DNA from 3 places in the Idiomarina loihiensis L2TR genome. Region 2 is predicted to be linked to each of the others. Evidence: predicted binding sites of a transcription regulator. Region 2 holds the regulator's gene; each other region holds the start of a gene.

Region 1 (10,015 bases), 810 kb from region 2:
CTCCAGCGCCAGTAGCTCCAGCTAAAGTAACTGTGTTACCGGCTACGCCACCCGTAATTTGAACACCGTTAACATCTTCGGCATTGATGGTTAACTCACCATTGTCAACGGTTGCGTCAATACCGGCTTTACCCAGATCTTCTGACAACTTAGTCAGTGAGCCGTTGTATTTAGCCAGATCAAAGCTCTCATCACCAATGCTTAATGTACCAACGTCGGTGCTCTGGAAGTTAGTGATTTTAGCTTCAACTTCTGTCGAAGCAGTAACACCTGTGCCTGCACCATTAACTTTACTAACAATATCCATTGCTTTGTCAGTAGCAGTTACGCCGATAACTGCGTTACCGTCTGGGCCACCTAAAGTGATATCACCGGCAGTCAAACCCACGGTGAAGTCAGCTTGAGCTGCTGCTGTTTGTGTTCCCAAAGTAGTACCCGCACCAGTAACTTTGTTGTTACCGATAGCGTTTGACGCAACGTCACGAAGGCTAACAGAGATAGTTTCGTTTGCATTCGCGCCTACTTGGTATTTTTCAGTACCGAAGCTACCGTCAAGCAAGTTTTTACCACCAAAGCTGGTTGTTTCTGCAATACGAGTTAACTCTTGTTGCAGGTTACCAATTTCTTTTTGCAGTGCGCCGCGGTCAACATCAGAGTTAGAACCGTTAGCTGACTGAATAGACAGTGTACGCATACGTTGCAGGATAGTCGTTGACTCATCCAGTGCACCTTCTGCAGTTTGCGCCATAGAGATAGCGTCGTTTGCGTTACGGTTACCCTGGTTCAAGCCGTTAACTTGTGAGCTCAAACGGTTTGAAATCTGTAAGCCCGCAGCATCATCTGCAGCGCTGTTGATACGGAAGCCTGACGACAAACGTTGAAATGCTTGGTCAAGCGAGTTACCTGAGCTGATCAGCTGACGCTGTGCGTTCAATGAGCTGACGTTAGTGTTTACATATAAAGGCATAATAATGCTCCTCAGTTTCTGGCCTAAGCTTGGATTCAATCGTTGTTGCCAAGCTGGAGGAAGTGTTCGGCTTCGTGTTTCGCCTGGTTAAAGTTTCCTCTCACAAAGGGTATCGGCCGGGGTTTGGGGAGCTTTAGGATTTTTTTGAAAAATTTTGAATTTTTTATGTGGGCTAGATATTTGTTGTGTAGCCTGACATGAATGTCAGGCTACACAACATTGGTCAGATATAATCGAACAGGCTCAAGCGGCTGATACGAGTAAACACCTGTTGAGCGGCTGAGTAGATCGTTTCATTTTTCACTAAGTCGGTCATCGCTTCGGAGTAATCTACGTCAGAAATATCCGACCGCGCCTTTTTATTCACTATTTCGATATCAGCGTTACTGAGTTTAGCATTGTCCATAACATTCAAACGTGCGCCCACCGATGCTTGCGTATCGGTCAGGTCACCAATGACTGTATTAAAGTCATCAAGGGCAAAGGCTATTTCGCTTTCATGGAAACCTTTACTTTCAGGCCCTGACTCTTCCAGAACGTCGGCTAAATCACCCAACTGAGTCAATAAATTACGGGAAACCGGCTCGCCTATACTGTAACTAAAAGAGTCTCCGGCTGCTGGCATATTATCTTTATCCAGCTCCAGACTCATACCGTTATATTCAACTTTACCATCAGTAATCGTTCCCGCTACCACTGGATTCACACCGTCATCAATCTCATAGGTATCCGGACCCGTAAAATTAACAGTAAAGTTCGTGGGATCACCGGCTGCAATACGCGCTTCAGTATCGGCAATTAACGTATTACGATCGGTTACCTCTACTTTTTCAATATAGTCATTGCCACCTGTCAGTTCAAAATCGACTCGCTTAGACACATTTGAAAACGCCTTATTCCCTGGGTCATTAGCTGGCAGATAAAGGGTTGGAGACAATTGAATAGTGCGCTGCCCCTGGTCACCAACATATTGGTACGACTGCGTCGCATCATCAAACTCCATCGGCTTGGTTCGGTTCTGGTAACCCGCAAAAATATATTCACCCGATTCATCCTGCGCATTAGTTAAGTCGAAAATTGAGCTCTCAATATCGCGCAATTCAGCAGCTATGGCTTTTCGGTTCGTCTGGTCGTAGCTACCATTACCCGCTTGTACCGCCAGCGTACGGGCTTTCTGAATAGCATCCGTAATGCTGTTTAATACACTTTCTTCACGGCGCAAATTGTTTTCCAAAGTTACGGAGTTACGTTCAAACTGTTCGTTCTGACCAATTTTTTCATTCAGCGCCAACACTTGCGAGTTACCAATAGGGTCGTCTGCAGGACTTAATATCTTAGTCTGCTTAGTCAGCATCAGTTGAATTCTATCTAGCTGACTTTGTGAGGTTTGTAAGCTGTCCAGACCGCGCTGAAAAAATAAATTTGTACTTAATCGCATAGTAATTACCTCAAGGACGTCAGCAACGTCTCAAAAATAGCCTGTGACGTTGTAATGATTCGGGCAGACGCAGTATAAGCTTGCTGATACTGAATAAGATTAGCCGCTTCTTCTTCTAAATTCACACCCGCTTGCGATTCATAAAGCGCCTCAGTTTGTGACCTAATTGCTTCGGCTGAATCACGCAACACTCGATTTTGGCTGACTCGACTTCCCACATCCGATACCAAACGACCGTAACTTTCATTGAAAGTCATAGTGGGCTCGGCTTCTTCACCACCAGAACGACGAACCAGCTGCTGACGCTGCAAGTCGGCCATAGACTGCCCGTTGCTGTTGTCATCAAAGCCGTTGGTGTTGTACTCAATGATGTACTCATCACCTACCGCTGGCTCGCCATTAATATCGACTTCATAGTCAGGGTCGGCTAAACCGGCTTGACTTAAAATACCGTTAAGATCGGTCGTTCCAGTAACAGTACCTATACTATTACCATCTTTATCGAAAACTTCCAGGTCATAAGCATTACCTGTCTGGCCGGTTATTTCTATACGAGCCGGAGCACTGCCAAGTAAGGTGTTATTAGCGGTATCGTAATAATCGTCCGGGGTGTTAATTGAGTTAATTTCAATACTCGCAGCACCTTGATTATCCAGCCCGTCTTTCACCCGAATAGGGTTAGCCAGAGCAATGTCTTCGGGTCTTCTTATTGCCAGGCTAATTTCAGACGCCGCACCTTCAGCCGGCTTTGCCAGGAACTGGTCGCCAGCGTTCGCAGCCCCGGAAAGATCTAAAGAAACTCCCAGCTCAACAATATCCACTGTGCCGGGCGATGCCTGAGTGACAGTAATCGTATCGGCACCACTGACGACGGTGCCGTCGCTGTTCACCGGAACTATTTCATATTCGTCCGGGTTACCTGTTTTGGTAATACGTAAATTTTCTGACGGAAAAGATTTGCTGTTTCCTTCCAACACGCTGACGCTAATTTCGCCAGTACCGCCATTATCAGAATAAGGCAGCGCTTGTGACTCCGTTTTAGCTAGATCAAAAATTTTACTGCCTAACTGATTATCCAGGTCCATGCCTTTCTGGTTTTGAGTATTCATTGAGTCGGCAATACGAATTGCCAACTGCCCCAAACGTTTTTGGGTGGGCATTAACACTTCATCGCGATATTCCAGATAACCACCGACAGAGCCACCGACTTCATCGGTTGGCACGTAAAACTCACTGATACTGCCGCCGCTGTGCTCTTTTCTTAGCACCATCTCTAAGCGTTCAGTATCTGGGTTACTTTTCACTGCAACGGCATTAAAGCGACCATCTTCTAAAACCAGTGGCTGTCCATTTTTTAAATTAACAGCAATAGCACCGTTCTTTTGCTCAACCGTGCTGAACTGCACTAACTCGGCAAGCTCTCGCAATTGCTCGTCACGCTTGTTCAACAGGGCGTTGATATTGCCATTAGCGGAGTTTTCGCCACCTGACGACTGAATTTTCGAGTTTAGCTCGGCTAAGTTTTCTGATATCGAGTTAATACGGTCAGTCGATAGCTTTAGTCTGTCGTTGATAATGCTTTTTTGATCATTTAGATAGCTGGAAAAGTCATTAAACTTAGTTACCATAGCGTCAGCTTCGGCAAGAACTAACTGCCGGGCAGTAACTGAGCCAGGGTCATTATTTGCGTCCTGTAAAGTGTTAAAAAAGCTCTCTACAGAAGATGCTACGTTAGTGGTACTGTCACCCAGTAAGGTGTCCAGCTGCTCAGCCTGTTGAAGGTTAGCTTCGTAGTAACTGACCCTGGAGATATCGGTGCGTAACTGGCGATTAGCAAACTGATCAATCATCCGCTCCACGCGCACACGCTCAAGTCCACCGTATGAAGACTCGAAGTATTCAGTGCGCTCGCGAACATAACTGTCCGTGTTCGTATTATTAATGTTTTTACCGGTGGTTTGCAGGCTTTGCTGATGCGCTAATATGCCGTTCTTACCGATATTTAATAAGTCAAAACTCATTAATGACTCTCCAGTTACTCTGTGACCGTTATCGGCACCTAGCAAATATTATTTAGTATAGGCGGCAATTTTTTGCCGCCTGCGGCACCACTAAATTTCTTTATCTACAAAAGCCGGGTTGTTTAACACCGACTGAATCTTCTGTGCATATTGAGGGTCGGTTGCGTAACCCGCACTTTGTAAAGCCTCCGCATACTGAGCCGGATCATCAGCTACTTGTAGGGCCTGCTGGTAACGCGGATGCTCCTTTATAAAGTCAACGTAGTCCTGCAAGCTCTGTTCCACATTAGCGTATGAACGAAACGCTGCGCGCTCTTTGCGGGCGACTTCACCATCGAACTCCAGGGTGCTGACATGAGACTTGTCACCGTCCCAGCGCGTATCCGCTTTAATGTTGAACAGGTTGTTACTGGAACCGCCGTGACGCCCTGGTACCAAACGCTTGCCCCAGCCGGTTTCCAGTGCCGCCTGTGCCATCAGAACATCCGGATTTAAACCGGCTTCTTTGGCGATTTTCTCGGCATGAGGCTTTAGCGCAGCAATAAAGCTTTGCGGGGAATTAAAAGTCGCATCGCCATCGCTCAGCTTGGCGGTATTCACTCGCTGATTCCCGTAATACAGACCCGCATCAATGCCGCCCTGGTCACTGACTTTCTGCGAGGCGCTGTTCATGTCGGCGCGGTTTTTCATGCGCGGGTCGTCGAGGTTCGCGCCATTGCGATTCATTGACGCCGGAACATAACTGTCGTCACCGCCTAACTGCTTTACCATCAACTCAGCCAAGCCCAGGGTTCCCTGGCTGGACAGTTCTGAAGTCAGCTGCTGGTCATACATATCGCGGTACATATTGGTGTAACGACTGTCCAATAAATTGTCTTTCTCAAACACCGCATTGGCCTTACGCATACTGCCCATGACCATGTTCAGAAATATGGCTTCAAACTGCTGCGCGGCTTCCATCAGCGCTTCTTTATCACCTGGTTTAAACGCACGCTGACGCAGCCCGTCCAGGCTGTGCGTATCCATAGCGTGTTGCGCTTGTTTTAGATGAGAATCTGAAACCGTCATAATATTAACTGCCGTTAAATAACGATGAGTTCACCGGATAATGCACCGGCCTGCTTTAATGCTTCCAGCACGGCAATCATGTCGCCCGGGGCGGCACCAATTTGATTCACCGCTCGCACTAAATCATTCAATGTTGTACCCGGCTGGAATACAAACATGCGTGCATCTTCCTGATTTACGTCAATAATGCTCTGAGGAGTAATCGCTGTTTCGCCATCGGCGAATGGATTCGGCTGATCGACGTTCACATTCTCAGCAATGGTAACCTGCATGTTACCGTGAGCCACGGCTGCCGGTCTCAACTCGACGTTCTGACCCACGACAATGGTGCCGGTACGCGCGTTCACAATGATTTTCGCTGACGCAGATGCCTGCTGAACTTCCAGATTTTCAAGCGTCGACATATAGCTTACGCGTTGGCTTAAATCTCGGGGAGCTCGCACCCGAACCGAAGTCGCATCAACGGCCTGGGCTGTACCATCGCCAACTAAATTGTTAATGGTTTCAGCCATGCGCTTCGCGGTCGTGAAATCGGACTGATGCAAATTAAAGGTAAGATAATCGGAAGAGCCAAAGCCAGAGCGCACTTCACGCTCAACAACGCCACCATTAGGAATACGACCGACAGTCGGCGTATTAATAACTATACGAGAGCCGTCGTTACCTTCAGCCCCCAGGCCACCTACAATAAGACTGCCCTGCGCTACCGCATAAACTTCCCCATTGGCGCCTTTTAAAAAAGTCTGCATCAAAGTGCCGCCGGTCAGACCATCGGCGCTGCCGACAGAAGACACCGTCACATCAATTTTTTGTCCGGGTTTAGCAAAGGCCGGTAACTCCGCATGCACGGCAACTGCCGCGACATTATCAATTTTTGGACGTTCATTTGCCGGAATATTAATACCGAAGTTGCCCAGCATGGTACGGAAAGTCTGATCGGTGAAAGGCGTTTGTTCTCCGGTACCAGGCAGACCGACTACTAAACCATAACCAATTAGTTGGTTAGAACGAACTCCCTGAACCGAAGCAATGTCTTTTATACGCGAAGCCTGTACCGGTGCCGCAAGCATTGACAATAAACTTACCGCCAGCGCAAAAATTTTAAGCGTTCTCATACCTTACTCCTTAGAATGGCCATATCGGGCTGTTAAAGAAGCGAGTTAACCACCCCTGCTCCTGAACCTGAGCCAGACTACCGGTACCCGAGTATTCAATGCGCGCATTGGCGACACGGGTTGACGGGATTTGGTTTGCTGCTGTTATATCCTGGGGACGGATCATGCCGGTTAAACGAATGTACTCGTCACCCGTATTAATGCGCATCCACTTTTCACCACGAACAATTAAGTTACCGTTTGGCAGCACTTTTATAACTGTTACGGTAATTTCACCATTCAACTGATTACTTTGGTCTGAGCTGCCGTCACCACTGAATTCTCGAGTGCCATTAATACCGGCAGACAGCGGATTACCGCCGACGGTAATATTACGTCCAAACGCCGTGGGTGCAGCTAATTCAGCTGTACTCTCTTTTGATGTTTCCGTTGTAGCCGTTTTGCTGGCTGTCGTTTGTTCCCGCAAAGTGACCGTAATAATGTCACCTAACCGGCGAGCTTTAATATCGGAATACAAATTATCCGCGTAAGCATCCTGAAACAGAGAACCCGTTGGCACCACAGGCTGAGCACGCTCTTCCGGCAATACGGGTGCGTAATATGGGTCATCCGGCATGGGTTTATGCGGCGTTTGCACACAACCGGCTAAAACCAATGCGGTTAAAGAGAAAAGTAAAGAACGCATAAAGTCACCCGCTATTATTTAATGACGACAACAATTAAAGCTGCTGGTTAATGTAACTCAGCATCTGATCCACAGACGAAATCACTTTAGAATTCATCTCGTAGCCGCGCTGGCTCTCAATTAAGTTCACCAACTCTTCAGTCACATTCACATTCGAAGTTTCCAGCGCGCCCTGAATGGTGTTACCCATTCCGTCAACACCCGGAACCGCCTCTAAAGGAGCACCACTTACTGCGGTTTCTTTATAAAGGTTCTGTCCCATAGGTTGTAAACCGGCCGGGTTAATAAAGTTAACCAGGTTAATCTGACCAACCACTACGTTATCCGGGTTACCAGGCTGCGTAACAGTAACCTCACCTTCTTGTGAAATACTGACCGACATAGCGTCTTCCGGTATCTGAATAGCAGGCTCAATGGTATAACCATTACCCGAAGTCACAATTTCCCCTTCTTCATTTAAAGAAAATTGACCATTACGGGTATAGGAAATATTGCCATCCGGCATTAGCACCTGAAAGAAACCTTTTCCGTCAATCATCACATCAAGCGAATTGTCGGTGGTCTGCACGTTGCCCTGGGTATGAGACTTTTGCGTTGCAACAACTTTGGTACCGGCGCCCAGCATTAAACCATTAGGTAATTCGGTGTCCTGTGCAGACTGACCGCCCGGCTGGTTAATATTCTGGTACAGCAAGTCTTCAAACACTGCCCGACTCTTTTTAAAGCCAATAGTGCTGGAGTTCGCCAGGTTGTTGGAAATAACTGAAATATCGCGCTGCTGCGCGTCCAATCCGGTTTTACTTATCCATAATGCTGGGTTCATGGTCTTTCTCCTGGGCTAAACTTAGCTCATTCTCATCAGCGACTCAGAACGCTGAGCATTCTCGTCGGCCGTTTTCATTAATTTGACGTTCATTTCATACTGGCGCTGCAAGGCAATCATGTGCGTCATTTCTTCGACACTATTTACATTACTGCCTTCCAGAGCGCCAATTTGCAGTTTTACGTTGGCATCGGCGAAAGCTTGTTGGTCGTCTTTTAACTTAAACAGGCCATCGTTGCCTTTTTCCATATTACCGTTCGGCGGGTTTACTAATTTAATGCGGTCAATCACTTCCATCGCGTTCGCCGGAGCTCCCATCGGACGTATAGAGACATTCCCGTTCGCTCCAATAACCAGATTATCTATCGGCATAGGAACAAATATGGGGCCGTTATTGCCGAGCACTGTCTGCCCTGTTGAGTTTTTCAACAAGCCATCAGTGCCGACTTCAAGGCTACCATTGCGGGTATAACGTTCATTACCGCTGCCATCGTCGACTGCAATCCAGCCCTGATCTTTAATGGCAACATCCATGTTCCGGCCGGTTGTTTGTATTGCTCCACTGGCAAAATTTTGCCCGGGGCTTTCCGTCATAGAAAATACCCGAGTTGGCAAACCTTCACCAAAGGCCTGCATGGCCCGCGCCTGTTGCAAGTCGCCTTTAAACGCCGTGGTATTGGCGTTAGCTAAGTTGTTGGCACGAACAGCGACGGCGTTCATATTTTCCTTCGCGCCGCTCATTGCTACCCATAGCATCTTGTCCATAGCTGACCTCCAGCCAAAATTTTGTCATCTGCGGTTTATTATTAAGACAATGCAGATTTCGTGCCAAAAACAAAAAAGACGCCCGAAGGCGTCTTTTTAAGCTAATAACCGAGAAGTTATTATCGAATCTGAAGAATCGTCTGGTTAATGGTGTTGTTAACTTCTAACGAACGCGAGTTCGCCTGGAAGTTACGCTGGGCGGTAATCAAATCAACCAGTTCTTTGGTCAGATTAACGTTAGAGTTTTCCAGCGCTGAAGCTTCAATACCACCGAAAGTTCCGGTATTTGCTTCACCAGAAAGCGGCTCGCCAGAGTCAATACTTTCACGCCACTTGGTACCGCCAATTTGCGTTAAGCCCTGCTCATTGGCAAAGCGAACAATAGCAACCTGGCCTAAGTATTGAACATCACCATTTGAGTAGGTTGCCGCAATAAGACCTGACTTGTCGATATCAACGTTAGTCAGACGGCCTACGGTGCTACCGTCCTGATCCAAAGCAGTTACTTCAAAATCTGACGCAAACTGAGTCGGCGTTGTGGTTCCTGTTAAATCCTGAAAGTTAAACTGGATAGTTTGCGCATCAGCACCATTATTCAGGTACGGGTCGCCATCAACGTTGTTGCCTGACAAGTCGATTGAGCCTGGGTCAAAAGTATTCTGGCCTGCCGCGACATCCGGATCACCACTGCCTAAAAACTCTACTCGTAAACCGGCATAACCATTGACCGACGCATCCGGCGAGGCTGTTGCTGTGCCTGTAGGAGTCATGTCAATTTCGTCACCATCAAAAGTCGCGTAGACATCCCACTGGTTATTATCGCGCTTCACATAATAAGTAGACAACGTATGCGATTCACCTAATGAATCATAAACGGTAGCCGATGTAGAACTTTGGTAAGTACTTGGTGTTTCCGGATCAAACGGATTCGCTGCGCCATCAATTGGCGAACGACGCGCATCGACGTTAAATGCGGTAAATACATTATCAGTGCTTTGCGGCGCACCGGCGACATCAGGAATACGAATTGGCTGAGTGGTTGCCAAAGCAACTGAGGAGTTAGTGCCGCTATTACGGTCAACCTGATACCCTTGCAAATAGTTACCCTGGTTATCCACAATAAACTTATCGTC
Region 2 (10,015 bases):
AATTGATCTGCGGCATCCAGAATGACGTCTCTGTTGCTGGGTCGCCCTGCGCCTTTTTTCTCTACCATGGTGTATTCACTTTACCTACACTTACTTTATCAACCGTCTGGTTGGTATAGTAATTATTTTTGTAATAAAATACAAGATTTACCTGTGTACGGTAGGCAGAGTTGTACCGAATGACGTATTATACAGGGCAAAAGTACAACGCCAGAGGCATGACCATGAAACAAGTCACCCAGAACTTTCGGCTACTGGGCGAACAAGTACTGGATATCGAAAAGAAGGCGATTGAAGGCCTGTATCAATATTTGGATGATAATTTCGATGCCGCCTGCCAAACTCTGTTTAATTGCAAAGGCCGCGTTATTGTCACCGGCATGGGTAAATCCGGTCATATTGGCGGGAAAATAGCTGCCACACTTGCCTCAACCGGCACACCAGCGTTTTTTGTACATCCGGGCGAAGCCAGCCACGGAGATTTAGGCATGGTTGCGGCTCAGGATGTGGTCATTGCGATATCTAACAGTGGCGAAACGGCCGAAGTGCTGAATATTATTCCGGTCATTAAACGTCTGGGCGTGCCCTTAATTTCAATGACTGGCAAACCAGGCTCCACTCTTGCCCGACTGGCTGATACTCATGTTTGTATCGCAGTTGAACAAGAGGCCTGTCCGCTCGGGTTAGCCCCCACGGCTTCTACAACAGCAACTCTTGTCATGGGCGATGCGATGGCGGTTGCTCTGCTCAATGCCCGCGGCTTCACCGCCGACGACTTTGCACTATCACACCCCGGCGGCTCGCTGGGTAAACGCCTGCTATTGCGGCTGCATGACGTGATGCACACTGGCGAGCGTGTTCCGGTTATTCCAGCCGACGCTATTATTAGTGATGCGTTACTGGAAATGTCGCGTAAAGGCTTGGGTATGACCGCGATAGTTGATGAAAACCAACGTCTCGCCGGCATTTTTACAGACGGTGACTTACGTCGCATTCTGGATAACCGAATCGATGTCCATAAAACTCCGATAGCTGAAGTTATGACCCGCTCCTGTATTACTGCGAACGAGGACATGCTGGCCGCTGAGGCATTAAAACTCATGCAGGACCGAAAAATAAATGGGCTGATAATTACCAACGACGATGGACAGCCTTGTGGCGCAATGAACATGCATGACTTACTTCAGGCGGGAGTGCTCTGATGGAATGTATTAATACCTGGTACGGCGACATTGAAAAAAGCCTGTTTAAACGTTTTTCCGAAATAAAGCTACTGGTTCTGGATGTCGACGGGGTGTTTTCCGACGGTCGCATATACTTAGGCAATGATGGTGAGGAACTGAAAGCGTTTCACACCCGGGATGGCTTTGGCATGAAAGCACTGAAAAAATCAGGTGTTGAAACGGCAGTCATTACCGGACGAACGTCACGCATTGTTGAACACCGTATGGAACATTTAGATGTCGGCTTTATTTATCAGGGACAGAACGATAAAACAGCCGCTTTCGATGAGCTACTAACGAAGTTAGGCCTTAGCGCGGAGCAAGTTGCTTATGTTGGAGACGACACCCCCGATTTAGCTTTAATTAAAGCGGCGGGTCTGGGGATTGCAGTCCAGGACGCTCACGCATCGGTACAACAACAGGCCGATTATATTTCACGCTGCCATGGTGGACATGGTGCCGTGCGCGAAGTCTGTGATTTAATCATGCTCAGTCAAGGGCAACTGCACCTGGCTACAGGAGCCAGTGTGTGAGCCGACGCGTTACTGTCATTCTAATTTTATTATTCGGTGCCGGGCTATTGCTTGTCTGGCGCCCTTTTAGTGATGATGCTGATGGTAACAACGCGGCGACAACACGCACTATGCAGCCCGATTTTACCGCTTTTGGGCTGGAGACGCGTATTTTCGAAAGTGACGGTTTACTGGCTCACAAGATAAAATCTGAGAAAATGTCTCACTATAACCAAATTGGCCTGACCGAACTTAAGCGTCCGGTTTACACGGTCTTTTCTGAACAAGGCGAAGAGCTTTGGGAAGTCAGTGCCGCGCAAGGCACTTTCTACGACGATCAAACCCTGATTTTAGAGCATGATGTTGAAATACTTGCTTTAGAGCCGGATACTCACATCGAGCAAGTGTTAACCGAGTACCTGATTGTTGATTTAAAAAATGAGTCAATGAGCACAGAACATCCTGTAAGCATTCACGGACCACGGCTATTAATTCGGGGTAACGGTATGACTGCGGATCTGAAAGCTGAACGAATGGAGCTAAAAAGACATGTTAAAACGATTTTCCAGCCTGCTGAGTAAACTCATCCTGGTTGCCTTAATACCCTCAGCGGTTATGGCTCAGGGCAAGTCTGACTTTAGTAAACCCATGGAAGTTGAGTCGAGTAAGGAAGAGCTTGATATTAAAAATAACCGCCTGGTTTTAACGGACAACGTTATTATTCGTCAGGGCACCTTATTAATCCGCGCCGATCGACTAGAAGCATCCGCCAGCGAAAGCGCCGAGCAAGCAGATATTTTTATTGCAGAAGGCACTCCTGCTACTTACAGCCAGACGCTGGACGACGGCAATGAAATTAACGCTGAAGCAAAAAAAATCACCTATTTTCAGTCGGAACAGCGACTGGAGCTTAGTGGCGACGCTCGCATCTCTCAAGGTAGCAGTAGCTCAAGCGGCAGTTTGATTACTTATGATTTGAATAAACAAACGGTAACGGCAAGCAGTTCAGGTGAAGAAGACAGCCGTGTTATCACTATTTTTACGCCTAAACCAAAAACCGATACCGACGAAAAAAATAACGAGAACCCTTAATATGGCAACTTTACGAGTCAAACATTTAGCCAAAAGCTACAAAAGCCGACAAGTCGTTAAAGACGTTAGCCTGGAAGTAAGTCAGGGGCAGGTTATTGGTTTACTGGGCCCCAACGGGGCAGGTAAAACCACAACCTTCTATATGATAGTCGGTTTGGTTAATAGCGATAAAGGTCAAATTCTGCTGGATGACAATGACCTTACATTACTGCCAATGCATGAACGGGCACGCCGGGGTATTGGGTATTTGCCGCAAGAGGCTTCCATTTTTCGCAAATTGACCGTGCGCGATAATCTGATGGCTATTCTGGAAACTCGTAAAGAACTTTCAACCAATGAGCGTGAAGAACAGCTTGATGCTTTGCTCGAAGAGTTTCATATAGGCCACATAGCGAATAGCCAGGGCATGAGTCTTTCAGGCGGTGAGCGCCGTCGGGTTGAAATTGCCCGCGCCTTGGCAGCGGAGCCTACGTTTATTTTGCTGGACGAGCCTTTTGCCGGAGTTGACCCTATTTCGGTTATTGATATTAAAAAGATTGTTGAACATTTAAAGCAACGTGGTATTGGTGTACTTATTACCGACCACAATGTGCGCGAGACATTGTCTGTTTGTGAACACGCTTACATTGTCAGTCATGGTGAGCTTATTGCCAGTGGGGATGCAGAAAGTATATTATCGAATCAACAGGTTAGAGACGTTTACCTCGGTGAGCAGTTCACCCTATAACGTGATACCGGGACAGTCATTATGAAGCAAAGTCTGCAGCTAAAAATTGGTCAGCACCTGACCATGACGCCACAACTCCAACAGGCCATCCGCCTGCTGCAGCTTTCCTCGCTCGATCTTCAGTCAGAAATTCAGGATGCATTAGACAGCAACCCGCTGCTGGAGGTTGAAGGCGAAACGAGTAACGACGCGGATCAACCCGAAACTCGCAATATTGAAGAAAGAGACGACAGTCAGCGGGAAACATCCGACGTTATAAAAACTCAGGAAATGCCTGACGAGCTGCCGGTCGACAGCAGTTGGGACGACACCTACTCCAGTCATACCCCGGCCAACGGTGCGGCTTCTTCGGGTAAATCCTTCGACGGCGACTTTGAAGTCTATCAGGGCTCTACCAGCGAGTCTTTGCAGGATCACCTGCTTTGGCAAATGCAACTTTCTCATTTTTCGGAAGAAGACACCGCCATAGCTGAAGCCATTATTGAAGCCATAGACGACAATGGCTATCTAATGGTTGATGTTAATGAAATTATCGAAGCTGTGCGCCTACCCGAAGTGGAAGTAGAAGAAGTCTGCATGGTGCTTAAGCGTATTCAGCATTTCGACCCAATTGGTGTCGGCGCACGCAGCGTCAGTGAATGCCTTGCCATTCAATTACGTCAACTAAGCGACGACACTGAATACAAGCAGGTTGCTCTATGCTTAGTGACTGAACATATGGACTTACTTGGCAGTCGCGATTTTCGCACCATTCAGCGTAAACTGAAGCTATCGGAAGACGATTTACGTCAGACTATGCGGTTAATTCAACAGTTGCACCCGCACCCGGGCGAGCAAGTTGCGCAGCAACCCGTTGAATATGTTATTCCCGATGTGGCCGTTACTAAAAAAAATGGTCGTTGGATGGTCGAATTAAACCCGGACAGCGTACCTAAACTAAAAGTGAACGAAGAATACGCGGCCTTGAGTAAAGCAACAAAGTCAGTAGCCGACAGCCAGTACATAAAAAACCATACGCAAGAAGCGCGCTGGTTCATAAAAAGCCTGGAGAGCAGAAACGATACGCTGCTGAAAGTGGCCAATTGCATAGTACAGCGCCAGCAGGGCTTTTTTGAGCATGGTGAAGAAGCTATGAAGCCAATGGTTCTGAACGATGTTGCTGAAGCCGTGGATATGCATGAAAGCACAATTTCACGCGTAACGACACAAAAATACTTACACTGCCCAAGTGGCGTATTTGAGTTGAAATATTTTTTCTCAAGTCATGTCAGTACAGAGGGCGGTGGCGAGTGTTCAAGCACGGCAATACGTGCTTTAATTAAGAAGATGGTCGCTGCTGAAAATCGCAGTAAACCGTTAAGTGACAGTAAGATTGCTGAACTGATAGCCGAACAAGGTATCCAAGTAGCAAGAAGGACAATTGCGAAGTATCGGGAATCGTTAAACATTCCATCATCGAGCCAACGCAAAAGTCTTTTGTAACTTTGTTAACTGCAGAAGGAAGACGTTATGCAAATTAATTTGACCGGTCATCACATCGATATTACCGAAGCTCTGCGTGACTACGTGGACACAAAATTTGCCAAGCTGGAAAGACATTTTGACCATATAACTAATGTTCACGTCATCCTAAATGTTGAAAAAACGATTCAAAAAGCGGAAGCTACGCTGCACGTGAATGGCGGTGAGCTTTTCGCCGACGCAAAACACGAAGATATGTACGCGGCCATCGACGGTTTAATTAATAAACTGGACCGTCAGGTGATTAAACACAAAGAGAAAATGAAACAACATTAATCCATGCAACTGAGTGAATTGTTAAGCCCCGACTGCACCAAGTGTGCAGTCGAGGGCGCAAGTAAAAAGCGACTACTTGAAACCATTAGTCAAATCGTAGCCCCTAAGCTGTCTGGCATTACCCGTCATGACATTTTTGAGAGCCTGTTAAACCGTGAGCGTTTAGGCAGTACGGGAATTGGCTTAGGTATCGCAATTCCTCATGGCCGCTTACCTAATGCGAATCATCCGGTAGCGGTATTACTGACCTTAGACGAACCTATCGAATTCGATTCTATTGACAACCAACCTGTCGATATTATCTTCGCGCTTCTGGTGCCGGAGTCAGAGCACGAGAACCATCTACAAACATTGGCCACAGTGGCCAGAAGAATGAACGACAAAGACTGTACTCGCGCACTGCGCCACGCAGATTCTGATAAGGCGTTATATCAATTATTTGTGGGCGAAGGTGAACAGTCGCCATGCAACTGATCATTGTTAGTGGTCGCTCCGGCTCAGGTAAGACAATTGCCTTGCGCGTACTGGAGGACTTAGGCTTTTATTGTGTTGATAATTTACCAATAAGCCTGCTGCCAACTCTGGTGCATGCAGTCATAGAGCAGTATCAAAAAATAGCCATTAGCATTGATGTTCGCAACCTACCGGAGCACTCCGAAGAGCTGCTGGACTCTCTGAGCTTTTTGCCAAAAGGCGTTGAACCGGAAATTCTGTTTATTGACTCTGACGACAACACCTTACTAAAGCGTTTTGGCGAGACTCGTCGCCTGCATCCGTTATCGCAAAAAGAACTGCCTCTGCTAGAAGCGCTTCAGGCCGAACATAAAATGCTTGAACCCATTATGGAACGCGCAACCTGGCGCCTGGACAGCAGTGATTTATCGCTGCACCAATTAAGCGAACAGGTCACTGAGCGGGTGCTGGGACGAGCGGATAAAAAGCTGATTATTGTGTTTCAGTCTTTTGGCTTTAAATATGGTTTACCCAAAGACGCTGACTTTGTCTTTGATGCGCGCATTTTACCTAATCCGCACTGGCAACCCGAGCTTAAGCTGCTTACCGGTCTGGATACCGACGTGCAGATTTTCTTTCGTCAGGAACCTTTGGTGACTAAATTTATTTATCAGCTAGAAAACTTTCTTGATACCTGGTTGCCACACTTCCAGCGCAGCAATCGAAGCTACCTGACCATAGCTACCGGTTGTACCGGTGGTCAGCACCGCTCGGTTTATATTTCTCAGCAGTTAGCCGAGCGTTTTGAACAGAAAGCTGTAAAAGTTCAGGTAAGACACCGGGAACTGAAAACCCATGGATAAAGTTTGCAGAAAGCTAATTATTCGCAATAAACTAGGCTTGCACGCACGTGCGGCAACAAAGTTAGCGCAATTAACGCAGGAATTTGAGTCAGACATTACTGTCACTCAGGGTGAGCAATGCGTTAACGCTGCCAGCGTTATGTGCCTGATGCTACTGGCCAGTCAACAGGGTAAAACTGTTGAAGTCTGTGCCGAAGGAAAAGACGCACAAGCAGCACTGGATGCCGTTAGTGCTTTGTTTGAAGATCGCTTCGAGGAAGACGAGTAAGCATGATTGCAGAGCTTTCCGACAAAGAATATGCCATGCAGCGCATTCAGGAGGTTAACTCCGCGCTGTCCGATGGCATGTTCGTTGCTGCACGCCGTATGCTGCATAATATGCCGGCATGCGACGTGGCATTGCTGTTGGAATCCTCACCCCCCAAAAGCCGTTCCATTGTCTGGAAACTGGTTGACGTAGATGAACACGGCGAGATTCTTGAAGAACTGAACGAAGAGGTTCAGAAAGACATTATTCGTCAAATGGCGCCGGAGAATCTTGCGGCGGCCACCGAAGGCATGGACACCGATGACCTTGCCTACGTTCTGCGGGGCTTACCTGAGCCAGTCTATCAGCAAGTTCTGAAGTCCATGGACGAAAGCGACCGGGAACGTGCGGAAACCGCGCTCTCATATGCCGAAGACAGCGCCGGTGGTATCATGAACACCGATACCATCACCTTGCGCTCGGACGTCACTATTGATGTTGTGTTGCGTTATTTACGCCTTAAAGGTGAGCTGCCCGAAGCCACCGATAAACTCTACGTCGTGGATCGCCATGAAAAACTCATTGGCGAAATTACTTTAACCCAGTTGTTAACTATTGATCCCAGCCGTCGCATTGACGAAATTATGTCGGCCGACATTACCACCATCCCCGTGACTATGGATGAAACGGAAGTCGCAAAACTGTTCGAGCGTCATGACTGGGTATCTGCGCCGGTCGTCGACAATGAGCAGCAGCTGGTAGGTCGTATTACCATCGATGACGTGGTCGATATTATCCGCGAAGAAGCCCAACACTCCATGTTGAGTATGGCGGGTCTGGAAGATGACGAAGATACCTTCGCTCCGGTATTAAAAAGTACCCGCCGCCGTACCGTATGGTTGGCGGTAAACTTAGTTACTGCCTTACTGGCTGCCATGGTCAGCTCATTATTTGAAGACATACTGGCACAAATGGCTGTACTGGCTATTTTAAACACCATTGTACCCAGTATGGGCGGCATAGCCGGTAGCCAGACATTAACTCTGGTCATACGAGGTATGGCTCTGGGTCACATCGGCACCAGTAACTCCCGATGGCTTATCGGTAAAGAGCTGGCTATTGGTTTCTTAAACGGCATTATCTGGTCGGTACTGATTGCGGCAGTCGTCGCACTGTGGAAGCAAGACTGGCTGGTTGGCGGTATTATTGCCTTTGCCATGATGATGAACCTAGTCGCAGCCGCTTTAGCCGGTGCGACCATTCCGCTGGTTCTTAAGCGCTTTAATATTGACCCCGCGCTGGCTGGCGGGGTCATTCTGACCACTGTCACTGACGTGGTCGGTATCTTTGCCTTCCTTGGCTCAGCAACCTTGTTACTGTCTTAGAGACCTGGCTTTTTAATTGCCGGCAATACTCATTTGCTCTAATAACACTGAGCCGGTATGCAGCGCATGGCGTTCGTCGGTGTCATTCCCTATGGCAACAATGTTCGCCAGCATGTCTTTTAAGTTACCGGCAATGGTCACTTCTTCTACCGGATACTGAATTTCACCGTTCTCAACCCAGAAGCCGGCCGCTCCACGTGAGTAATCACCGTTGACCATATTTACGCCCTGCCCCATCAATTCGGTTACCAGCAAGCCCGTACCCATTTTTTTGCATAACTGCGCTAACGAGTTGTCCTGCTGTGTCACTCGCCAGTTGTGGATACCACCTGCGTGACCCGTAGGCTGCATATCCAGTTTGCGTGCAGCATAGCTGGTTAACAGATAGGTTTGCAGCACCCCGTCGGTAATGATTTCTCTATCCTTCGTCGCCAAACCTTCTGCATCGAACGGCGAGCTCGCCAGGCCACCGATAATATGCGGTTTTTCCTGAATGCTCAGCCATTCTGGCAGCACCGGCTTGCCTAAATGGTCGAGCAGAAAACTGGATTTGCGGTACAAATTGCCACCGCTTATAGCACTGACCATATGACCAAACAAACTCCCTGCCACATCAGCCCGGAAAATAACCGGTACTTTAGCTGTTGGTACTTTGCGTGCACCCAAGCGCGACAAGGTTTCTGCGGCGGCCTCTTCGGCAACACTCTCGGCAGATTTTAATTCGTGCATTTTGCGGGCAACAGAATAACTCATGTCGCGCTGCATTTTGTCGCCCTCTTTGGCTATCAGAACGCAACTAAGGTTATGTCGCGACTGTAAGTAACCGCCAATAAAACCGTGACTATTCCCATAAACACGAAAACCCGTGTGGCTGCCGTAATGCGCGCCGTCTGAGTTAACAATGCGCTCATCCAGGTTCAGCGCGTGTTTCTCACAAGCCAGTGCCTGCTTTATGGCATACTCTGCGCTCTGGTCACCCGGATGACACAAGTCTAAATCCGGTACATCGGTCGCCATTAATTCGGCCGGAGCCAAACCATTGTATGGATCCGGAGAGGTAAAACGGGCAATATCACAAGCCTTGTCGACGGCAGCGCTAATGGCCTGTTCCGACAGGTCTGTAGTCGATGCCGAACCTTTCTGGTTGCCTCTATAAACGCTAATGCCCAGCGCCCCATCCTGATTAAACTCGACGGTTTCGACTTCGCCCAGGCGGGTCCCGACCGAAATACCGGAGCTGTGACTGATTGAGCATTCAGCAGAACTGACGCCTTTTGCTTCAGCCAGTCGCAGTGCTTCTTTAACAGCACTCTCTACCTGCTTCATTTGAACCTGTAAGTCACTCAGTTGTACTATCAAAAAACTCTCCTCACTGCTAAACTGACGGCTTTGTAGCGCTAATGAATCGAACTTATGCCGAAACGCCCAGCCGAAAATCCTGAACAATCTGACGACTTCGTCAGCAAGTCCCAAAAAAAACGCGAAATGGCTGAACGCCAGGAGCTAGGGACTCAACTTGTCAATTTAACTGACAGCCAGTTAGCAAAAATGCCACTGGATGATGAGCTGCGCGATGCCGTTTTACTTGCCCGTAAAATTCGTAACAAGCACGAAGGCTACCGACGCCAGCTTCAATTTATTGGCAAGCTCATGCGCTTACGTGACATAGCGCCTATTGAGCAAGCCTTAAATAACTTAAAAAATGCGCATCAGCAG
Region 3 (10,015 bases), 870 kb from region 2:
TGTTGAAAACCGATGTTGATGGCGGTAGCTGGAAAGTTTCTGTTATCGATTCCGGCTGCGGCATTCCGGCCGAAAAGCAAGACAGTGTATTCACCCCATTTTTTACTGAAAAGTCTAATGGAACCGGCTTAGGTCTGGCGGTTGTCCAAACCGTGATAAAAGCGCATAACGGCTTAATTGACTGGGAGAGTCAACCAGATAAAGGCTGCCGCTTTACCTTATCACTGCCGGTGTATGAATGGTCAGAGAATAAAATGAAAGAGGTACGTTATGGTTGAGCGACAGGTATTGGTTGTTGAAGATGACGTATCGCTGCGTGAAGCAATTATCGATACACTGGAACTGGCTGACTGTCAGTGCCTTGAAGCAGCCAACGGCGAAGAAGCTTTGCTTATTTTGAAAAAGGAATCGGTGGCACTGGTTATCAGTGATGTGCAAATGCCGGGAATTGATGGCTTACAACTTCTGCGCAGCATGAATAATCAGCAATACGATATTCCGGTTATTATGATGACGGCCTTTGCCAAGGTGGATGACGCAGTTGTTGCTATGCGCGAAGGCGCCGTCGATTATCTGACTAAGCCGTTCTCAATTGAAAAGCTACAAACACTGGTTCAGCGTTATCTGCCTGATGGCGCAATTAACGATATTGAACCGGTAGCAGAAGAAGATTCCAGCCAGGCAGTACTGGCTATGGCACGAAAAGTCGCGGCCAGTGAAGCGAGCGTTATGGTCACCGGACCAAGTGGCACCGGTAAAGAAGTGCTGGCGCGTTATATTCACCAGCATTCTGACCGTTCAGACGGGCCTTTTATTGCAATTAACTGCGCAGCTATACCGGAAAACATGCTGGAATCGATGTTGTTTGGTTATGAGAAAGGCGCCTTTACCGGCGCCAATCAGTCATCGCCAGGGAAGTTTGAGCTGGCGCAGGGCGGTACTCTGTTGCTGGATGAAGTTACTGAAATGGCCATGCACTTACAGGCTAAGCTGTTAAGGGTGATTCAGGAGCGTCAGGTCGAACGTTTGGGGTCACGTAAAACCATACAGTTGGATGTCCGATTAATAGCAACTTCTAACCGAGATTTACAGCAAGCGGTGCGCGAAGGGTTATTACGTGAAGATTTAATGTACCGGCTAAACGTGTTTCCACTGCACTGGAAGTCTTTACGTGAACGGCCTGCGGACATTGTTCCTCTGGCAGAGAACTTATTGCAGCGACATAAACAGCGCTCTGGTATTAAAACGCCTGTGAATTTTTCCGCTGCAGCAGAGCAGCAGTTAATGCGTTATTCCTGGCCGGGTAATGTCCGCGAGCTGGAAAATGTGGTGCAAAGAGCTCTGGTTCTGCATCGCGATGGAGAGATTCAGCCGCAGGATCTTATGCTGGAACTGAACGACATTGCGGAAACCGTTAGCGTGTTTCCAGAGCAAGTGGATACGCCCGAAGAGAAGTCAGAAAACCTCGATGAGTCACTTTTCCATCAGGAATACCAAATTATCAAAGAGGCGCTGCAACGGCATCAGGGAAAACGTCAACCGGTCGCCGATGAACTTGGGATTAGTCCACGCACGTTGCGCTACAAGCTTGCGAAAATTCGGGAACAGGGGTTGACTCTGACCGGCTCATAATACGGTCTTGAAATACCTCTTTCATTACCATTAGCCCTGTTTCTCAGGGCTTTTCTTTGTACCTTAAAGCCGCGATTAAAAGTTGGCATTTTGTTTGCATAACTAACCTTAAATAAAGTCAGTGATGAATTTTTGACGGGGTTAATTATGAAAGTGGAAGCAAACGCACTTTACCAACAGTTACAGTCTATGGCTACGCAGGCTTCCCAGCGTGATCAGCCTACGAATGTGAACGCCCTGCAAGGCAATACCGCTCAGGCTGATTTTTCCAATATGCTGAAAAATGCATTGGATAACGTCAACGAACTGCAGCAAACCTCAGGTGATTTAAAAACTCGCATGGAACTCGGTGACCCGAATGTCACGCTGGAGCAAACCATGATAGCCAGTCAGAAGTCGAGCATAGCGTTTGAGGCAACAGTTCAGGTGCGCAACAAAGTGGTTGAAGCGTACAAAGAAATAATGTCAATGCCGGTATAACCGCTGCATTACTGGAGATATAAGTCGTGGCTGAATCAACAGATTTAATGGTACAAGATACTGACTTACCGGATAGCAACAATTCTGGTAATGAAGACAGTGGTGAGAAAACCGGCATCATGACGATGCTGGGCAACTTTGACATGCTGCGTCAGGTCATTGTCGTGCTAGCGTTAGCTATCTGCGTTGCTATCGCTGTTTTTATTATGCTGTGGGCGCAGGAGTCAACTTATCGTCCATTAGGTCAGTTAGAAACGGAGGAGTTGATCAGCACCCTCGACTACATGGATGCAAATGGCATTGAATACCAGGTGGAAGGCAATACGGTTTCAGTACCTGAAGAAAACTACGATGCTATTAAGTTGCAACTGACCCGCGCTGGTGTTGATTACGGTAATTCGACCAATAACGGCTCTGAAATTTTAATGAGCGAACCGGGTTTCGGCGTTAGTCAGCGACTAGAACGTGAGCGCCTCATTCATTCCCGTGAAGTTCAGTTAGCGCGCGCTATTGAAGAAATCAAAAAAGTGTCTGCTGCCCGAGTATTGCTTGCCGTACCTAAAGAAAATGTTTTCGCCCGTCGCGAAAAAGAACCCAAAGCGTCGGTTATGCTGAATGTTCGTGGTGGTACCTCGCTCAGTGAAGAAGAAGTCGCGTCAATTGTGGATATGGTCGCGTCATCCGTTACCGGTCTGAACACCGAGAGCGTAACCGTAACTGACCAGGCTGGCCGCCTGCTCAACTCTGGTTCACAAAGTGCGTTGGCAGCGAAAAGTTCGCGCGAATACCAAATTGAACAAAAACGTGAAGAAGCCTACTTAGAAAAAATAGACAGTATTTTGATTCCTGTGCTGGGCTATGACAACTATACCGCACAAGTTGACGTGACTATGGACTTTACTCAGCGTGAAGAAACTCAGCGGCAGTTTAATCCTGATATGCCAGCCATTCGCAGTGAAATGACAGTTGAAAACCGCTCGATGGGTAGTGCAATTGGCGGTATTCCTGGCGCGTTAACAAATCAACCCCCACTGGATTCAGACATTCCTGAAGAAGCTGGAGATGGCACTGCCGGTGGCGGTGCTACGGGCAGTACTCACCGTGAAGCAACCCGTAATTATGAGCTTGATAATTCAGTCACTTATACCCGGAACCAAACCGGTACCATTAAGCGTTTGAGTGTTTCTGTTGCGGTTAACCATGAAGCAATAACAAATGAAGCGGGCGAAGGCGAAACGCAAGCGCGTAGCGCTGAAGAAATCGCAAATATTCGCCGTTTGCTGCAAGGTGGTTTAGGTTTTGATATTAATCGTGGTGACAGTATTGAAGTGGTGTCAGTACCGTTCGCGCAGTTGCCTGACTTAGGTGCCGGTGAGACGCCAGTGTGGGAAGAACCATGGTTCTGGCGGGCTTTCCGTCTGGTGATGGGCGCACTGGTTATTATGGTATTGATTCTGGCGGTGGTTCGTCCAATGCTGAAGAAACTGATGAATCCGGAATCGGGTGTGGAAGATGATGCCGATGCGTTTTCCGATGAGGAATCGATGGGCGATGAAACCATTGATCTGTTATCCTCACAGTTTGATGAGAGTGCAGTTGGGTTTGGGGCTGATGGTAGCCTGCAACTACCGGACTTGCATAAAGATGAAGACTTGTTAAAAGCGGTTCGCGCGTTGGTTGCCAACGAGCCTGAGCTGTCCTCACAAGTGGTTAAAGCGTGGTTGAACGAAGATGCCTGATCAAGATACTAGAACCAAACGCGGTAAGGTTGAGTTTGATGTCGACACTTTAGAAGGTGTTGAGAAAGCGGCTATTTTACTGCTTAGCTTATCGGAAGAAGATGCGGCTCAGATTCTGAAACATCTGGAACCTAAACAGGTGCAGAAAGTGGGTATGGCAATGGCGAGCCTGGAAGATTTTAACCAGGACAAAGTAAACGCTGTGCACCATTTATTCCTGGAAGACATTCAGAAGTTCACCAATATTGGCTTCAAGAGTGAGGAGTTTGTGCGCAAGGCACTGACCTCCGCACTAGGTGAGGACAAAGCCGGTAACCTGATTGAACAGATTGTCATGGGCGGCGGTTCGAAAGGTCTTGATTCACTGAAGTGGATGGACTCTAAACAGGTAGCCACTATTATCCGTAACGAACACCCGCAGATTCAGACCATTGTCCTGTCTTACCTTGACCCCGAGCAAAGTGCAGAAATTATGGCGCAGTTCCCGGACAAAGTACGTCTGGACTTAATGATGCGAATAGCCAACTTAGAAGAAGTTCAGCCAGCAGCCTTGCAAGAACTGAACGAAATTATGGAAAAACAATTTGCAGGTCAGGCTGGTGCTCAGGCGGCGAAGATGGGCGGCCTGAAAGCGGCAGCCAATATCATGAACTATCTGGATACCAACATCGAAGGTCAGTTGATGGACTCTATCCGCGAGCAGGACGAAGAGATGAGTCAGAGTATTCAGGACCTGATGTTTGTGTTCGAAAACCTGGTGGAAGTCGACGACCGTGGTATTCAGGCCTTGCTGCGTGAAGTGGAAGGTGAAACTTTGCAAAAAGCGATGAAAGGTGCGGACGACGCGGTTCAGGAGAAAATATTCAAGAACATGTCGAAACGTGCCGGCGATATGCTGCGTGATGACCTTGAAGCTATGGGGCCGATTCGTATTAGCGATGTAGAGGCCGCACAGAAAGATATTCTGGCAGCGGCGCGCCGTTTAGCTGACGCAGGTGAAATTATGCTTGGCGGCGGTGGCGGTGACGAATTCCTATAAGGGTTTAACGCATAATGACGGATGATAAAGACGCAACCCAGCTTTGGGATTTACCTGACATGACCTCGGAAGAGCTTAAGCAGGGCTCTCAGGTAAATGCGTTAAACAAACCCCGGCGCTGGCAATATGAGCCGCCGGAAGCGGACAACGAACAGGAAGAAGAGCTTAAGCCTCTGACCGCAGAACAATTGGAAGAAATTCGCCAGGCCGCACGCGAAGAAGGCCATAAAGAAGGTTTTGACGAAGGCCGCAATGAAGGCCTTAAGAAAGGCTATGACGAAGGTTACGAAGCTGGTAAAAAAGACGGTTTTGAAGCCGGTGAACAGCAGGGTGTTGAAGCTGGTAAAGAAGCCATGCAGGAGCAACAGCAGCAGTTAAGAGTTTTGCTGCAGAGTTTGTCTCATCCGAATGAACGTATTACCGAAGCGGTTCAGGACGAGTTGATTGATATGGTCACTGAGCTGACGCGGGTCATCTGTCTGGATTTCGCTGCTAATTCAAAAGAACTCATCGTAAAAGCCGTGCGCGAAGCTATTGCGGTCTTACCGGTTACTGATCAGCGAGTCATTATTCATCTGAATGAAGAAGACTTAGCTATTTTGCAAAGTACATTCAGCGAAGACGAACTGAAAGAAAAAGGCTGGCTGCTTAATAAAGACGATTTACTGGAACGCGGCGGTTGCCGGGTTACTACAGAAAGCTCCACCATAGATTACACCCTGACCAGCCGTATGGAAGATGTGTTCTCCAAATTAAAAGGTTAACCCATGAGCGCTTCTGAGCAGTTAGTGAAACAACTACGCAAAAAACGTGAGCGTATCCAAAAGCCATCAGTGGCTGTGTCGGGCTATCTTACCCGCGTGGTTGGTTTAATGTTTGAGGCTGTTGGCTGTCGTGCTCCTGTGGGGTCAAGCGTAGCGGTTGAGGCTGACAGTGGTGATATTGAAGCCGAAGTGGTGGGGTTTGAAGGCAACATCAGTTACTTAATGCCCACCGAAGACGCTCATGGCGTTATTCCCGGAGCCAGAGTTCGTCCACTAAACCGCAAGAATCAATTGCCGCTGGGTATGGAGCTGCTGGGTCGTGTTATTGATGCTCGTGGCGAGCCCCTTGATGATAAAGGCCCCATTTTTTCTGACGGAAAAACCTACCGAAGCAAACCCATGAACCCACTGAACCGACGTCAGGTGAAGCAGCCGCTGGATGTTGGAGTAACGGCTATTAATGCCTGCTTAACCGTGGGGCAGGGGCAGCGAATGGGGCTGTTTGCCGGTAGTGGCGTGGGTAAAAGTGTGCTGTTGGGCATGATGACTCGCGGTACCACGGCGGATGTGATTGTAGTTGGCCTGATAGGCGAACGTGGCCGGGAAGTAAAAGAGTTTATAGAAGAAATCCTCGGTGAGGAAGGCCGTGAAAAAGCGGTTGTAATAGCAGCGCCGGCAGACCAGTCGCCGCTTATTCGTTTACGTGGTTGTGAAACGGCCTCTCAGGTTGCCGAATATTTTCGTGACCAGGGTCTGAATGTGTTGCTGTTAATGGATTCACTGACTCGTTACGCCATGGCGCAACGGGAAATTGCCCTTGCTGTGGGTGAACCACCGGCAACCAAAGGTTATCCGCCTTCTGTTTTTGCTAAGTTGCCAGCATTGGTCGAAAGAGCCGGTAATGGCGGCGACGGACAAGGTTCTGTGACCGCGTTTTATACGGTTCTGACCGAGGGCGACGATTTGCAGGATCCTATTGCGGACTCCGCGAGAGCAATACTGGACGGACATATTGTACTGAACCGGGAACTGGCCGACAGCGGTCATTATCCGGCAATTGATATTGAAGCTTCTATTAGCCGGGTTATGCCACAGGTTGTTTCGGAAGAGCATATGCAACAGGCGATTAAAGTTAGACAGTGGTACTCAAGTTACCGTCGCAATCGCGACTTGATTTCCATTGGCGCATACACCCGCGGAAGTGACCCGGCTATCGATCAGGCTATTGCAATGCAGCCGCGAGTAAGTATGTTTTTGCAACAGAAAATGCGGGAAGTTGTGAACTATGATGAAAGCTTGTTGCTGCTTAATCAGCTAGTCAATCCGAAGCAGAAACAGTCAGCGGGCATGTAATTTATGGCTGAGTTGGCACAATTGGAAATGTTACTGGAGTTGGAACAGAGGCGCGAAGATAAAGCCGCACAGGATTTCTCTCAGGTACAGCAACAGGTCCAGGAGCAACAGATGCGCCTGGACGGTATGTCAAAATATCGACTCGACTACTTAAATCAGTTGCAGCATCGCGGGCAAAGCGGGATTGCCTCAATTCAGGTAGGGCAGTATCACGCATTTGTCGGTAAATTAGATGAAGGTGTTGAACAGTTGCATCACGATATTATTAAGTTGCAGCAAGTGTTACAACAGCGCAAAGATCGTTGGCTGGCGCAGCGTCGCAAGCGCGAGTCGATAGATTTTTTAATAAAAGAAAAGCGCAAGCGTGAGCAAATAGCAGAAGCCAGAAAAGAACAAAATAATCTGGACGATTTTAGCAGCCAGCGTTTTATTCGCGCCAGAAAATAGTTGGAACGAAATTTGCTTAGATACTTACTAGATATTGTTTGCTCAGCTATTGAAAATAGCGCAAGCGCATTGCGAAGTATTATTAAGCAAGGCGTCAATAAGCACTTAATTCAGGAATAAAACTATGCAACAGCTGCTTAATTTAACCGAGTCTGCCGACAACTTTGCACGTATTGGTAAAGGTAACGATCTTTCATTAAAGAGCACCGATGGTGATAGCGGTGAGTTCTCGCGGCTGATGCTACAACAAAATAGTGGCGATAAAGAGCTGCAACAACTGGCCGCCAAAATTGAAGCTTACCAGAAAGCCGGTAATGACGGTGAAGGTGAGGTTGAAGGCAAAGACATTGAACGCAAAAATATTGGCGAGCCGGTGACCCGAAATTTATGGGAATTGTTGCAGCAAATGAAGCAGGAAAGTGCTGAAGTTAGCTCTGAAGGCGAAACCGTGGTTAGTGACGAGATTGATCTTGCTGCGGGCGATGGCGAACTAAAAATGACAGATGAGCAACTGGCGGAAATGCTGGAAGCTTTAATGGCTAAGCTGGATTCTGCCGATGAAGGCGAGGGCGATGCCGTTATGACCGATGCCGAGCGGCAGAAGTTTGCCGATGAGCTGCTGGCCGGCATGACCGATAGCGATAAACAGGCACTGCAGGCAAAGCTTCAACAGTTGATACAGAGTGCAGAACAGGGCGAAGGCACTGAAAGTGCCGTTGAAGATGCCGGTAAGTTCATAGTTAATTTGCTTGAACCCCTTTTACCCAAAGCCGATGCTGATAAGTTATTAGTAGGTAATGAAAAAGCGTTAACTCAGGCTTTGAATGAGGCGGCAGAGCGAGTACTGTCTCAATTGTCTGCATCTGCGGATAAAAACACAGGCAAGCCGCAAAGTGCTGAAGAATTAACAAATTTGCTTAAGCAACTGGAGCAGCAGGTTTCCGCACAACAAGCGAAAGGCGAAAGTAGTGAGTTGAGTTTAGCGGAGCAAAAGAAACTGCAGCAGTTTACTGCCGAGTTACGCAAAATTTTAGCCAGCCAAAATGGCGGTGGAGATAAATCTCAGGCTTTGACTCAGGAACAGTCGGCTAAAGCTGAGCAATTATTGGCTGAAGTAAGGCAATTATTAAAAGGCCGTACAGGACTGAGTGAAAAGTCGGTAGGGGGTAAGGCGTCAGAGTCGGTTATTACAGCAACAGATGTCAAAGCCGGTAAAGAAAAATCTGGTTCTGGCGATATTGGTGCTAAAAGCTATGACGGTAAGCAAACGACTAAAGCTGCTTCTGTGAATACAGCTGTTGAAGCAGAAACAAAGGTAGCTGATGCGGTTCAGCAGGGACAAGTCTTTCGGAATAACACCGACGCTTTAGTTGACGCCAGTGCGGCCCGGGCCATTCAGGGGCAAATGGTGTCAACCGCGCAGGGAACTGTAGCTGCGAATGAATCCAGTCAGGCTAATACTTTGCAGGCATTGCAACGTCCATTAGACTTGCAGCAAACGGAAGCGTCGCAAAAATTGCAGGAACGCATCAATATTATGATGAGCAGGAATATCCAGCGTGCGGATATTCGTCTGGATCCGCCGGAACTTGGTAGTGTTCACATTCGCGTTAACATGAGCGGTGAGCAGGCATCAGTGCAGTTTCAGGCCCAGACACAACAGGCTCGAGATGCGTTAGAGACGACCATGCCGCGATTACGCGAAATGCTGGAGCAGCAAGGCATAAATTTAGCTGATACCCAGGTTGGAGAGCAAAGCAAAGAAGGCGGGCGCACCGCTGGCGGGCAAGCCGGAGGATCTCATGATGCGGAAGACTGGGCTGTTGAGGGCGAAATAGCTTTAGAAGAAGGCCGGGTGCTTGCTGACGGACAAGTCGATTTCTATGTCTGAAACGGTATATCTAAAGCGGCTATCAAGCTATAGTAACTGTCGGTGGGCGGTAATACAGGAAATTGAGCATGGCAGAAGATAAAGACAACAACGATACGGAACAAACTGAAGAGCAGACCGGTGGTAAGAAGAAAAAACTGATTATCTTCGGTGGTATCGGTATTGTTTTAATTATTACCGTAGTCCTGGTGTTGTGGCTATTCGGTGGCTCGTCTGAGGGTGAATCAGCTGCTGCCGAAAATGGTATGAGCAGCGCAGCGGCACCGTCATCATCGCCACGCCCGGAAATTGGCAATGCACTTTATGTTGGTATGCCCCGGCCTTTCGTTTTCATTGTCCCGGGTGACTCACGTGAGCGAACAGTACAAATTAAAGCGCAGTTAATGGTGCGCGGCGAAGAGAGTGAAGAACTGGCGAAAAAGCATATTCCGTTAATTGAAGGCACGCTGCATGAGGTGTTTTCCTCAACCACGGCTGACAGGTTAAAAACAGCCGAGGGTAAAGGTCAGTTACGTGAACTGGCTTTGACTGAAGTTCGTTCTGCGCTCGAAGAAGTAACCGGGAAACCGGTTGTTGAACAGGTTTTATTTACCAGCTTGGTAATGCAATAAGTGAGCTATTATGGCTGTGAGTGACTTACTATCTCAAGACGAAATTGACGCGCTTTTAC

The links. The regulator sigma-54, encoded in region 2, starts transcription at its own class of promoters, with help from an activator protein. The targets are predictions, from matches to a motif close to GTTGGCACGNNNNTNGNNT.
Region 1: a site for sigma-54 is predicted at 8,932-8,950, ahead of IL_RS05855 (flagellar basal body rod protein FlgF). Genes of this name have one in related genera too.
Region 3: a site for sigma-54 is predicted at 1,714-1,732, ahead of fliE (flagellar hook-basal body complex protein FliE). Genes of this name have one in related genera too.

The regions. Positions count from the first base shown of each region.
Region 1 is NC_006512.1:1,215,958-1,225,972, forward strand. It holds gene IL_RS13830 (flagellin) at 1-307, opposite strand, end outside; partial or broken gene IL_RS13770 (flagellin) at 557-967, opposite strand; gene flgL (flagellar hook-associated protein FlgL) at 1,191-2,405, opposite strand; gene flgK (flagellar hook-associated protein FlgK) at 2,411-4,426, opposite strand; gene flgJ (flagellar assembly peptidoglycan hydrolase FlgJ) at 4,517-5,494, opposite strand; gene IL_RS05840 (flagellar basal body P-ring protein FlgI) at 5,509-6,609, opposite strand; gene flgH (flagellar basal body L-ring protein FlgH) at 6,620-7,294, opposite strand; gene flgG (flagellar basal-body rod protein FlgG) at 7,329-8,117, opposite strand; gene IL_RS05855 (flagellar basal body rod protein FlgF) at 8,139-8,882, opposite strand; gene flgE (flagellar hook protein FlgE) at 9,002-10,015, opposite strand, start outside.
Region 2 is NC_006512.1:409,907-419,921, reverse strand. It holds gene IL_RS02050 (TetR/AcrR family transcriptional regulator) at 1-68, opposite strand, end outside; gene IL_RS02045 (KpsF/GutQ family sugar-phosphate isomerase) at 225-1,202, shown strand; gene kdsC (3-deoxy-manno-octulosonate-8-phosphatase KdsC) at 1,202-1,756, shown strand; gene lptC (LPS export ABC transporter periplasmic protein LptC) at 1,753-2,316, shown strand; gene lptA (lipopolysaccharide transport periplasmic protein LptA) at 2,285-2,827, shown strand; gene lptB (LPS export ABC transporter ATP-binding protein) at 2,829-3,554, shown strand; gene IL_RS02020 (RNA polymerase factor sigma-54) at 3,576-5,036, shown strand; gene hpf (ribosome hibernation promoting factor) at 5,064-5,351, shown strand; gene ptsN (PTS IIA-like nitrogen regulatory protein PtsN) at 5,355-5,825, shown strand; gene rapZ (RNase adapter RapZ) at 5,816-6,667, shown strand; gene IL_RS02000 (HPr family phosphocarrier protein) at 6,660-6,935, shown strand; gene mgtE (magnesium transporter) at 6,938-8,299, shown strand; gene pmbA (metalloprotease PmbA) at 8,312-9,658, opposite strand; gene yjgA (ribosome biogenesis factor YjgA) at 9,713-10,015, shown strand, end outside.
Region 3 is NC_006512.1:1,281,629-1,291,643, reverse strand. It holds gene IL_RS06185 (sensor histidine kinase) at 1-278, shown strand, start outside; gene IL_RS06180 (sigma-54-dependent transcriptional regulator) at 271-1,632, shown strand; gene fliE (flagellar hook-basal body complex protein FliE) at 1,780-2,112, shown strand; gene fliF (flagellar basal-body MS-ring/collar protein FliF) at 2,160-3,851, shown strand; gene fliG (flagellar motor switch protein FliG) at 3,844-4,890, shown strand; gene fliH (flagellar assembly protein FliH) at 4,905-5,654, shown strand; gene fliI (flagellar protein export ATPase FliI) at 5,658-7,007, shown strand; gene fliJ (flagellar export protein FliJ) at 7,011-7,454, shown strand; gene IL_RS06145 (flagellar hook-length control protein FliK) at 7,579-9,345, shown strand; gene fliL (flagellar basal body-associated protein FliL) at 9,414-9,956, shown strand; gene fliM (flagellar motor switch protein FliM) at 9,973-10,015, shown strand, end outside.